DNA from 3 places in the Rhizobium sp. BK377 genome. Region 2 is predicted to be linked to each of the others. Evidence: predicted binding sites of a transcription regulator. Region 2 holds the regulator's gene; each other region holds the start of a gene.
What was found. Region 2 encodes PhoB, which activates phosphate uptake and scavenging genes when phosphate is short. Its sites were predicted from a motif close to TGTCATNNANCTGTCAT; they were not measured.

Region 1 (3,741 bases), 330 kb from region 2:
CCTGACCGAGCTCGGCATCCAGGAAGCCACGACCGGCGGCCAGGCGCTCGCCGACTACGGCATCAAGTTCGATGTGGCCTTCACCTCCGCACTGGTGCGCGCGCAGCACACGCTGAAGCTTGTCCTCGACAAGGTCGGCCAGCCGGACCTGCAGACGATCCGCGACCAGGCGCTCAACGAACGCGACTATGGCGATCTCTCCGGCCTCAACAAGGATGATGCCCGCGCCAAGTGGGGCGAAGAGCAGGTGCATGTCTGGCGCCGCTCCTACGACGTTCCGCCTCCGGGCGGCGAAAGCCTGCGTGACACCGGCGCGCGCGTCTGGCCTTATTACCTGACGGAAATCCTTCCGCGCGTCCTGCGCGGCGAAAAGGTGCTGGTTGCCGCGCACGGCAATTCGCTGCGTTCGCTCGTCATGGTTCTCGACCGCCTCACCCGCGAGCAGGTTCTTTCGCTGAATCTCGCGACCGGCGTGCCCATGGTCTACAAGCTGAAGGCAGATTCCACCGTCGCTTCCAAGGAAGTGCTCGGCGACATGTCCGGCGCGCACTGACCGCGATCAGGCATCGATAAGGTTCAAGGCCGGGCTCGCGCCCGGTCTTTTCGTTTTCAGTTCTCGATGGTGAACTGGACGCGATCGGCGGCAAAGCGGCTGATCGAATATTGAACCGGCACGCCTTCCAGATCAGTGTTCATCGCCTTGGTGATCAACAGCACGGCGCCCGGCGTCAGCTCGAGATCGGCGATATCGCCAGCGTCGGCGTGGGCGGCGGTGATCTCCGTCGTGGCACGCACATAGTCCGACAGGCCAAGTGCCGCGAAAGCCTTGGTGATGGATTCTGTCTTCCTATAGATCTCGCCGATGCCGGCAAAACGTGAGGCAGGGAACCAGCTTGTTCCGCGCGCGACAGGCCGCTTATCCGCATCGCGCACCGTTTCCAGCCGGATGACCGGCGTGCCCTGTTCTACACGCAGCCAGCGGGCCACCTCGGCATTGGCCGCCTCTTCTGCGTGGCCGAGCAGGAGCGCGTGCGTTTCGCGCGCCTGGTCCTTGAGACCGTCGGTGAAGCGGGTACGGCGGCTGATCGGAAAATTCAGGCGCTCCTTGCGCTCGATCAGCGTGCCGCGACCCTGCACCGCGCGCACGATCCCTTCCTGGGCAAGTGCTGCAAGCGCGCTGCGGACGGTATGCCTGTTGACGCCGAACTGCAGTGCAAGAACCGTTTCCGGCGGCACCATGCCCGTTTCGTCGTAAGCGCCACTGCTGATCGCCTCGCGGATCCGGTCAGCGATCTGCCGCCAGAGCGCCACGCCCGTCTGCCGCTGCACCTGCTTTATTCCTGCCATTACACCCCTGCCAGCCAATTTCGAGCGCGCCGTGTCACACGCTTGTCACCTCGCCGATTTAGGGATAGGTATATCTTGTATGGTTGTCTATATCAATAGACATTTCGAGGAAAAGACGATGGCGGCGACAGAGAAGACGGAAGCTGCGGCGCGGGTGGAGAGCGGGCGTAAACGCACCGTCGATCTGCTCGCGCGCGCAGAGACACAGGAATTGCTGGCGGCGTGGGATGCGCTTGCCGAACAGCCGGTCGTGCAGCCGGTGCGTGGACCGGAGACCGGCCTCGTCATGGTCCGCGGCCGTATCGGCGGCGGTGGTGCGCCCTTCAATCTTGGCGAAGTGACGGTGACGCGCGCGACGGTGCGCCTTGCCTCCGGCTCGGTCGGCCACGCCCAGGCGCTCGGCACCAACAGAGAGAAGGCACGGCTTTCGGCGATCTTCGATGCGCTCTGGCAGGAAGAGGCGACCAAGGGCTTCGTCGAGGAAAAACTGCTTTCGCCGATCGCCCGGCGGATCGCCGAAGACAACAATCGCAAGGCTGAAGAAACGTCCGCGACCCGTGTCGACTTCTTCACCATGGTCCGGGGAGAAGACTGATGGGCATCAAGACCGACGTCCTGACCGGTGGCTTTACCGAGCCGGTTTTCAACGCGCAGAGCGTGTTCAAGATGCTGATGGACGGCATGGCCCGGCCCGGCACGATCCAGTCCGTCACGCCCGATGTGATGCCGCCTGCGCCACTCGGCATTGCCGCCGGCGCAATCGGCCTGACGCTTTGCGACCATGACACCCCGGTCTGGCTCTCCGCAGGGCTCGCCAAGTCGGCAGTCCCGGAATGGCTGGGCTTCCATGCCGGTGCGCCGCTGACGGCCGAAAAGGCGGAAGCGCGTTTTGCCTTCATCGAAGCCGGGATGGCGCTTTCCACCTTCGGCCTGTTTGCATCAGGCACGCAGGAATACCCTGATCGTTCCACGACTGTCGTGATCGAACTTGCCGATCTCGAAGGCGGGCGCCGTCTCGCTTTGATGGGGCCGGGCATTCAGAGCGTGACCGAAATCGCCCCTGTCGGCCTGCCGGAAACCTTCCTGCGCCTCTGGACGGAGAACCGCGCGCTCTTCCCGCGCGGCGTCGACATCGTGCTGACGGCAGGCAAGCGTTTCCTCTGCCTGCCGCGCACCACCAAGATCACAGCAACGGAGATCTGAGCTCATGTATGTTGCCGTCAAGGGTGGCGAGGCCGCCATCGCCAATGCCCACCGCCTGCTCGCCGACCGCCGGCGCGGTGATCGCTCCGTGCCTGCCATCGGTATCGAGCAGATCGTCGAACAGCTTTCCCTCGCCGTCGACCGCGTCATGGCCGAAGCTTCGCTCTATGACCGCACACTTGCCGCACTTGCCGTGCGCCAGTCGCGCGGCGACATGATCGAGGCGATCTTCCTGCTGCGCGCCTATCGCACGACGCTGCCGCGCTTCGGCTATTCCAGGCCGCTCGACACGGCCGACATGCAGATCGAGCGCCGCATCTCCGCCACCTACAAGGATCTTCCTGGCGGACAGCTGCTCGGCCCGACCTTCGACTATACGCACCGCCTGCTCGATCCGAGCCTGCTGACGGACGAGGCGGTGGAAGAGCCTGCACAGCGCGAAGCCGAAACCGGCCGCGTCATGCGCGTCTCCGAAATCCTCGGCCAGGAAGGCCTGATCGAAAACGACGGCGAGCTCCCTGAGGACCATGAGACGGGCGACCTGACGCGCGAGCCGATGGAATTCCCGATGACCCGTGACCTTCGCCTGCAGGCGCTTGCGCGCGGCGACGAAGGTTTCCTGCTGGCGCTCGGCTATTCCACCCAGCGCGGCTACGGCCGCAACCATCCCTTCACCGGTGAAATCCGCATCGGCGAGGTCGAGGTGGAATTCGACGTGCCGGAACTCGGCTTTGCCGTTTCGCTCGGGACGATCCAGCTCACCGAATGCCAGATGGTCAATCAGTTCAAGGGTTCGGCCAAGGCTCCGCCGCAGTTCACCCGCGGTTACGGCCTCGTCTTCGGCCAGAGCGAGCGCAAGGCCATGGCCATGTCGCTCGTCGATCGCGCATTGCGCGCCGAAGAGCTCGGCGAGGACATCACCGCGCCGGCGCAGGACGAGGAATTCGTCATTTCCCATTCCGACAATGTGCAGGCGACCGGCTTCGTCGAGCACCTGAAGCTTCCGCACTACGTGGACTTCCAGGCCGAACTCGACCTCGTCCGCCGCATGCGCCGCGAATTCGAAGCCGCCCGCAACAGCGGCGAGACCCAAAAGGAGGCCGCCGAATGAGTGATCTCGCCACCTACAATTTCGCCTATCTCGACGAACAGACCAAGCGCATGATCCGCCGCGCCATCCTGAAGGCGATC
Region 2 (3,741 bases):
TTTTGCGGTTGCGACTCTACGGACTCGTCGCCCTACTGCAGCTACCATCAGCGCCTCGCCTACCAGCCGGTGAGCGAGCGCCGCAAGGCTGTCCGGGTCGGCTGACCCGCGATTTTCCAACAGTTGCAACGTATCATTGCCCCTCCTCGCCGATGCGCGGAGGGGTGATTTTTTGCCGGCATAGGGCTGGAAACGGCTCGTGGCCACGACTGTCTGCCGGAGGCTGATCCTTGCCGGCCGTACACCATGCCGGAAGATGCGAAAGTTATGCGGCCAACGCCGCCAATGCGTTTCAGCCCTCAACAGGCATGGAATGGTGGTGATGGCACTGTAACGCGATTTTCTGATACAGATGCAGTATTCTCGTCGAGCAGCACGGCGCAACAGTCGGTCAGGGGTGCCAATGGAGATCGATCCAAAGCGGATGACAATCGGGTTCGTCGGGACGGGCACGATTACCGAGGCCGTCGTCACCGGACTGGGCAAGACAGCTTTTTGCGACACGCCGATCGTGCTGTCCCCGCGTGGCGCAAGCGTCGCAGGCCGCCTCGCGGCGGCAAACCGGAATGTGTCGATCGCTTTGGGCAACCAGGATGTTCTCGACCGATCCGATCTCGTATTCATGGCCGTGAGGCCGCAAATTGCCGAGGAGGTCATCCGCTCGCTCCGATTTCGGCCGGACCACCATGTCATCAGCTTTGTCGCGGCCACGCCAATCGATCAACTGCTGGCGTGGATCGATCAGCCCGTTCACCACCTAAGCCTGGCAATTCCACTTCCGTTCGTCGCAGATCTCCAAGGGGCGACCGCGATCTACCCGCCCGACGAGGTTTCCCACACCCTCTTTTCGGCGCTCGGAACGGCGATCCAGGTTGAAGACAAGCAGGAGTTCGAACTTCTCGCGGTGGCCAGCTGCCTGATGGCCACCTATTTCGGCATTCTGGACGCGACGTCGAGCTGGCTGCAGAGCCAGGGGCTCTCGAGACCAGCTGGCGACGCCTACCTCCGTCAATTGTTTTCCGGCCTCGCCCATGCTGCCCGCTTAAAACCTGTCGCGAGTTTCGATGAACTCATCGGCGAGCATTCGACCAAGGGCGGATTGAATGAACAGGTGCTCGAAGACTTTCGCGAGTTCGGCGGCACGGCGGCTCTGCAGAAGGCTCTTGATCGGATTCTTGCACGCATCCGTCTGTAGAAGGCAGATCCTCTCGAAGTTCGCTTTTCCGGCGACTGGTGTCGGCTCTTCATGAGAAGCTGGGCTTCGTCGAGACAGGTCACTTCAAGTTCGACGGACAGGGCGAGCCTACTCATCGCCGTATCTTGAGTAGGCACCAGATAAGCAAACGGGCCGCCCGGCAAGCGAGCGACCCGTCTGGACCTCCGATCACTCGGATTAAGCTTCCATGGAATATCCCGCGCCGCGGACGGTGCGGATGACATCCTGCATGTTGGAGAAGTTCAGCGCCTTGCGCAGGCGACCGACATGGACGTCGACGGTGCGTTCGTCCACGTAGATATCGTGGCCCCAGACGCCGTCGAGCAGCTGCGAGCGGGAAAAGACCCTGCCCGGCGACGACATCAGGAATTCCAGCAGGCGGAACTCGGTCGGGCCGAGGCGGACTTCGCGGCTCTTGCGATGAACGCGATGCGTTTCGCGGTCGAGCTCGATATCGCCACACTTCAGAACCGTGGAGAGAACTTCCGGGCGGGCGCGGCGCAGCATCGCTCTGACGCGGGCAACGAGTTCCGGCGTGGAGAAGGGCTTGACGACATAATCGTCCGCGCCGGTCGAAAGACCGCGAACACGCTCGCTCTCTTCACCGCGCGCCGTCAGCATGATGATCGGCAGACGCTCGGTTTCCGGCCGCATGCGCAGCCGGCGGCAAAGCTCGATACCGGAAACGCCCGGCAGCATCCAATCCAGGATGAGCAGGTCCGGCGTGCGTTCCTGAAGCCGGATTTCGGCCTCGTCGCCACGGAGGATCGTGTCCACCTCGAAACCTTCGGCTTCGAGGTTGTAGCGGAGAAGCACGCTTAGCGCCTCCTCATCTTCAACAACTGCAACTCTTGGGATCATGCGTGTCAGTCTCCTAATGCACGATCCTTAAACCGGGGGTGATTTAAGCAAGGGATCATGCAGGAACTCGGAATGGGCTGCGACCCTCGCGCGCCCCAGCGCGGGGCGCGCAAGCATCGGCAGTTCAGGATTACTCCGTCACCGCACCAACGGTGTTGGAGCTGTCGTCCTTCGGACGCTCGCCCTCCGGCTGGGCGCCGGTCGCCATGTAATAGATCGTCTCGGCGATGTTGGTCGCATGGTCGCCGATACGTTCGATGTTCTTGGCGCAGAAGAGAAGGTGCGTGCAGCTCGTGATGTTGCGCGGATCTTCCATCATGTAGGTCAGGAGTTCGCGGAACAGCGAGGTGTACATGGCGTCGATCTCGTCGTCGCGCTCGCGGATGGACTTGGCCTTGTCAGCGGAGCGCGTCGTATAGACGTCGAGCACTTCCTTGAGCTGGACCAGCGCCAGTTCGGACAGATGCTCGAGACCGCGGGCGAGCTTGCGCGGAACGCCGGTGCTCTGGACCGCGATGACGCGCTTTGCCGTGTTCTTGCCGAGATCGCCGACGCGCTCGAGGTCGGCGGCGATGCGGATCGAGCCCATGATCTCGCGAAGGTCGGAGGCCATCGGCTGACGGCGGGCGATCGTCACGATCGCCTTGTCGTTGATCTCGCGCTCGGTGTGATCGAGGATCACATCGTCGGAAATGACCTTTTGAGCGAGCGCGGTGTCACCGTTGACCAGCGCGCGGACGGCCTCGCCGACCATCTGTTCGGCAAGACCACCCATCTCGGAGATGCGCCGGGACAGGAACTTCAGATCGTCGTCATAGGCGGAAAAAATATGTGTCGATGCCATGGGGCTTTGTCCTCGAAAATCGGAAAGGCTTCACACCGCCAAAATCAGCCGAACCGGCCCATGATATAGTCCTGGGTGCGCGAATCGTCCGGATTGGTGAACATCTTGTCGGTATCGTTTTCCTCGACCAGGTTGCCGAGGTGGAACATGGCCGTGCGCTGCGACACGCGTGCGGCCTGTTGCATGGAATGCGTCACGATGACGATGGTGTAGTTTTCACGCAGCTCGTGGATCAGCTCTTCGACCTTGGCGGTCGCGATAGGGTCGAGTGCCGAGCAGGGCTCGTCCATCAGGATGACTTCGGGGCTGACGGCAACGGCGCGTGCGATGCACAGACGCTGCTGCTGACCGCCGGAAAGGCCGGTGCCGGATTCGTGCACGCGATCCTTGACCTCATTCCAGAGGCCGGCGCGCTGCAGGCTCGACTCGACGATTTGGTCGAGGTCGGCCTTCGACTTGGCCAGGCCATGGATGCGCGGGCCGTAGGAGACGTTTTCATAGATCGACTTCGGGAACGGGTTCGGCTTCTGGAACACCATGCCGACACGGGCGCGGAGCTCGACGACGTCGATGTCAGGATCGTAGATGTCCTCACCGTCGAGCGAGATCTTGCCGGTGACGCGGCAGCCGTCGATCGTGTCGTTCATACGGTTCAGCGACCGCAGGAAGGTGGACTTGCCGCAGCCGGACGGGCCGATCAAGGCAGTCACGGTGTTTTCCCGGATGTTCAGATTGACATCGAAAAGCGCGCGCTTGTCACCGTAATAAACGGAGACATCCTGACCGATCATCTTATACGGGACGTTGCTCATTTTCTGGT
Region 3 (3,741 bases), 210 kb from region 2:
TGGCCGTTGGCCTCTGCTCGGCTGAGCCAAGCTTGCACCGCGGGTGGGGATTCGCATACAACTCCCCACCCAATAGGCACAGGCGGAGCAGGACAGTGGACGTTTCAGAGATCATCATCCCCGGCGATACGCCCGGCATCGAATGGCGGTTGCCGGTCATCCGTTTCGAGGGAAACGATCCCGCCGCCCCGAAGGTCTATATCCAGGCCGCACTGCACGCGAACGAACTGCCGGGAACGGCGCTGGCGCATTTTCTCTGCCTACAACTCAGGCAGGCCGAAGGCGAAGGACGGATCGCCGGCGATATCACGCTTGTGCCACAGGCAAATCCGATCGGTGCCGCACAATCGCATTTCGGCGAGCTGCAAGGCCGGTTCGATCTGGGATCGCGGACCAATTTCAACCGAGACTTTCCGCTGATCTCCGTTCGTGATCGGCCAGAGCTGATTGACGGGCTCGACAACTACCCGGCAGCTGATCGATTGAAACGGGAGCTCATCCATATGGCGCTCGGCGCCGATCTGGTGCTCGATCTGCATTGCGATGATGAATCGCTGCAATATGCCTATATCGACGAAGCCTTCTGGCCGGAGGCGGCGGACCTTGCCAATGCGCTCGACATGGAAGCAGTGCTGCTTTCAGATGGCGAAAGCAGCGCCTTCGAAGAAGCGGTCGGTTTTGCCTGGAAGTATGAGGTGCCGGGCGAGCGCAAGGCGAAACTTCCGGGCAAGCTTTCAGTGACGGTGGAACTGCGCGGCCTGCGCGACGTCGACCCCGGTATGGCCGCAAAAGACGCCGAAGGCATGCTGCAATTCCTGATCGGGCGCGGTGTCGTCGGCGGCGGAGCGACCGTAGACAAGACCTTCTCCGGACCAGCCGTGCCGCTCGACAATGTTGAGATCGTGCGCGCGCCGCAGGGCGGTACGGTCCTCTTCCACCGCAATATCGGCGAGCGTGTCTCGGAAGGGGAGCTTCTGGCGACGATCGTCACCCGACCCGGTTTTGCCGAGGGCGATATCAAGATCCGGGCGCCGCAGGACGGGCTGTTGCTGACCCGCACGTCCGACCGGCTGGTGCGCCGACGCGGCGACCTGATGAAGATCGTCGCCGACAAGCCGAGCAAAGCAACGCGAAAGGCCGGCACCCTGGAAGACTGAACCGCATTCTTTTCCACGCGCGAATGTAAGGCTCCGCGCAACTGTCACACAGGCTTCAAGAAAATCCGCCAAGCCGTGGCAGACATATTGCGAAGGAGCGTACATGCCGCATTACGACATTGCGATCGTCGGCGCGGGAATTGTCGGGCTGGCGCATGCGCTGGCGGCGGCAAAGCGTGGCAAACGGGTCGTCGTTGTTGACCGTGACGCACAGGCAAATGGCGCTTCGGTGCGCAATTTTGGCTTTGTGACGGTGACCGGCCAGCAGGCCGGCGACTGCTGGAACAAGGCGCGCCAGGCCCGCGATATCTGGGCCGGGATTGTCGATGACGCCGGCATAGACGTCCTGCAGCGCGGGCTGCTCCTTGCCGCAAGGCTCGACGAATCCGAAGCCGTGATCGACGCCTTCCTGCGCACAGAGATGGGCGAGGGCTGCGAAAGGCTGACGCTCGATCAAGCACGGCGGCTTGTGCCGGCACTGCGACCGGAATCGGGGCGCTTCACACTCTATAGCCCACATGAGGTGCGGGTCGAATCCAGCACAGCCATTCCGCTGCTCGCCCGCTATCTCGAAGTCAAATATGGCATAGAGTTCCGCCGCTCGACAGCAGTGAGCGCCGTCGAGCCGCCGCGAATCGAAACGTCAACCGGCTTGATCGAGGCGGAGACGGTGGTTGTTTGCCCCGGCGACGATTTCAAGAGCCTGTTTGCGGATCGGATCGCTGCCTATAACGTCACACGCTGCAAGCTGCAGATGATGCGTGTTGTGCCGGCCCAGCGGGTTTCGCTCAGCACTGCGGTTATGTCCGATCTCGGGCTCGGGCGTTATCTCGGTTATGCCGAATTGCCGGAGGCGACTGCCCTGAAGGCGCGGCTTGACCGCGAATTCAAGCCGGAGCGGGAAAACGGCATCCACCTGATCGTCACGCAGTCGGAGGACGGATCGCTGATCGTCGGCGACAGCCACCATTACTCCGAAACACCCGATCCGTTTGGACTGGAGCGGGTCGACCGGCTGACCCTCGACGAAATGGATGCCGTGCTCAACCTGCCGGGTCGCTTCATTACCGAGCGCTGGATCGGCACCTATGCCTCCGCTCCAGACCGCTGGCGGTTTACCGACAAGCCCTCCGACGCGCTGCGCATCGTCGTCGTCACCGCGGGCTGCGGTGCTTCGACCGCCTTCGGTATCGGCGAAGAAACCATCGAGGATCTCTACGGGAGCGCAGCATGACGCAATTCAAGGCAGTGGTCTTCGACTGGGCCGGCACAATGATTGACTTCGGCTCTTTCGCGCCGATGGGGGCCTTTGTGGAAACCTTCGGCAAACTCGGCGTCGAGGTAACCATCGCCGATGCCCGCAAGCCCATGGGGCTTCCGAAGCGTGCCCATATCGCCGCGATGCTGGCCGAGCCGCATATCGCCGCGCGCTGGAAGGCTGTACAAGGAGCGCTTCCGGACGAGGCTGCAATCGACAAGGTTTACGAGCTCTTCGTTCCGCTGAACGAAGCTGTCGTGACTGATTACTGCGCTCTGGTGCCGGGCGCGATCAAGACGATCCAATATCTGCGCGAGCGGCAGATGAAGATCGGCTCGACCACAGGCTATACACGCTCGATCATGGAGCGCGTGCTGCCGCTTGCCGCCGAACAGGGTTATGCGCCCGACAATCTGATCTGTGCTGACGATCTGCCGCTTGGCCGACCGACGCCGATCGGCATGTATAAGTGCTTCCTCGACCTGATGGTCTATCCGGCCTCTGCCGTTCTCAAGGTCGATGATACCAAACCCGGCATTGCCGAGGGTGCTGCCGCAGGCTGCGTGACCGTTGGCGTGACGCTCTCGGGCAACGAGGCGGGGCTGACACCTGCAGAGCTGGATGCACTTTCGCCAGAGGCACGAGCTGCGTTGCACAAGCGGATCGGCGAGAAGCTGATTGCCGCCGGCGCCGACTATGTTGTTGAAACGGTGGCAGACCTGCCTGCCCTTATCGAAGAGCTTGAGGGATAAAGGACCAACGGCGTTTGCAGCGCTTATAGAGCGTGGTATCTCCCTTAGGAATCAGGGAGATCGAACCCGCATGGCCGTCACCATCTACGGTATCAAGAACTGCGACACAATGAAGAAGGCCCGCGGCTGGCTGGACGACCATGGCGTCGCCTACGACTTTCATGATTACAAAGCAGTCGGCATCGATCGTAGGCATCTGGAACGATGGATCGACGAGGCAGGCTGGGAGACGGTGCTGAATCGCGCCGGCACGACCTTCCGCAACCTGCCTGACGCCGCGCGCGAAAATCTCGACCGCGATAAAGCCATCGCCCTGATGCTCGACCAGCCGTCGATGATCAAGCGGCCAGTACTCGAAACTGGCGGCAAGCTGCTGATCGGCTTCAAGCCGGATATCTACGCGCAGGCGCTCAAGGGCTGAGCCATGTCCAAAACCACTCGCGCCACACAGGTCCTCACACAAGCCGGCGTCGCCTTCACGGTTCATACCTATGACTATGATCCGAATGCCGAGCGCGTCGGGCTGCAGGCAGCTGAAGCGCTCGGCGAGGAGCCTCATCGCGTGCTGAAGACG

Region 1: phnF (phosphonate metabolism transcriptional regulator PhnF) is a predicted target of PhoB. The motif match lies at 1,380-1,396, and genes of this name have one in related genera.
Region 3: FHT92_RS07280 (TIGR03364 family FAD-dependent oxidoreductase) is a predicted target of PhoB. The motif match lies at 1,200-1,216, and genes of this name have one in related genera.

What each region holds. Positions count from the first base shown of each region.
Region 1 covers NZ_JACIAC010000001.1:1,588,654-1,592,394, forward strand. The annotation lists gene FHT92_RS07895 (2,3-bisphosphoglycerate-dependent phosphoglycerate mutase) at 1-553, shown strand, start outside; gene phnF (phosphonate metabolism transcriptional regulator PhnF) at 610-1,347, opposite strand; gene phnG (phosphonate C-P lyase system protein PhnG) at 1,466-1,942, shown strand; gene phnH (phosphonate C-P lyase system protein PhnH) at 1,942-2,550, shown strand; gene FHT92_RS07915 (carbon-phosphorus lyase complex subunit PhnI) at 2,555-3,661, shown strand; gene FHT92_RS07920 (alpha-D-ribose 1-methylphosphonate 5-phosphate C-P-lyase PhnJ) at 3,658-3,741, shown strand, end outside.
Region 2 covers NZ_JACIAC010000001.1:1,256,718-1,260,458, forward strand. The annotation lists gene FHT92_RS06235 (GcrA family cell cycle regulator) at 1-105, shown strand, start outside; gene FHT92_RS06240 (pyrroline-5-carboxylate reductase) at 404-1,195, shown strand; gene phoB (phosphate regulon transcriptional regulator PhoB) at 1,394-2,077, opposite strand; gene phoU (phosphate signaling complex protein PhoU) at 2,208-2,921, opposite strand; gene pstB (phosphate ABC transporter ATP-binding protein PstB) at 2,966-3,741, opposite strand, start outside.
Region 3 covers NZ_JACIAC010000001.1:1,470,700-1,474,440, forward strand. The annotation lists gene FHT92_RS07270 (2'-5' RNA ligase family protein) at 1-25, shown strand, start outside; gene FHT92_RS07275 (succinylglutamate desuccinylase/aspartoacylase family protein) at 96-1,157, shown strand; gene FHT92_RS07280 (TIGR03364 family FAD-dependent oxidoreductase) at 1,261-2,391, shown strand; gene phnX (phosphonoacetaldehyde hydrolase) at 2,388-3,167, shown strand; gene FHT92_RS07290 (ArsC family reductase) at 3,238-3,588, shown strand; gene ybaK (Cys-tRNA(Pro) deacylase) at 3,592-3,741, shown strand, end outside.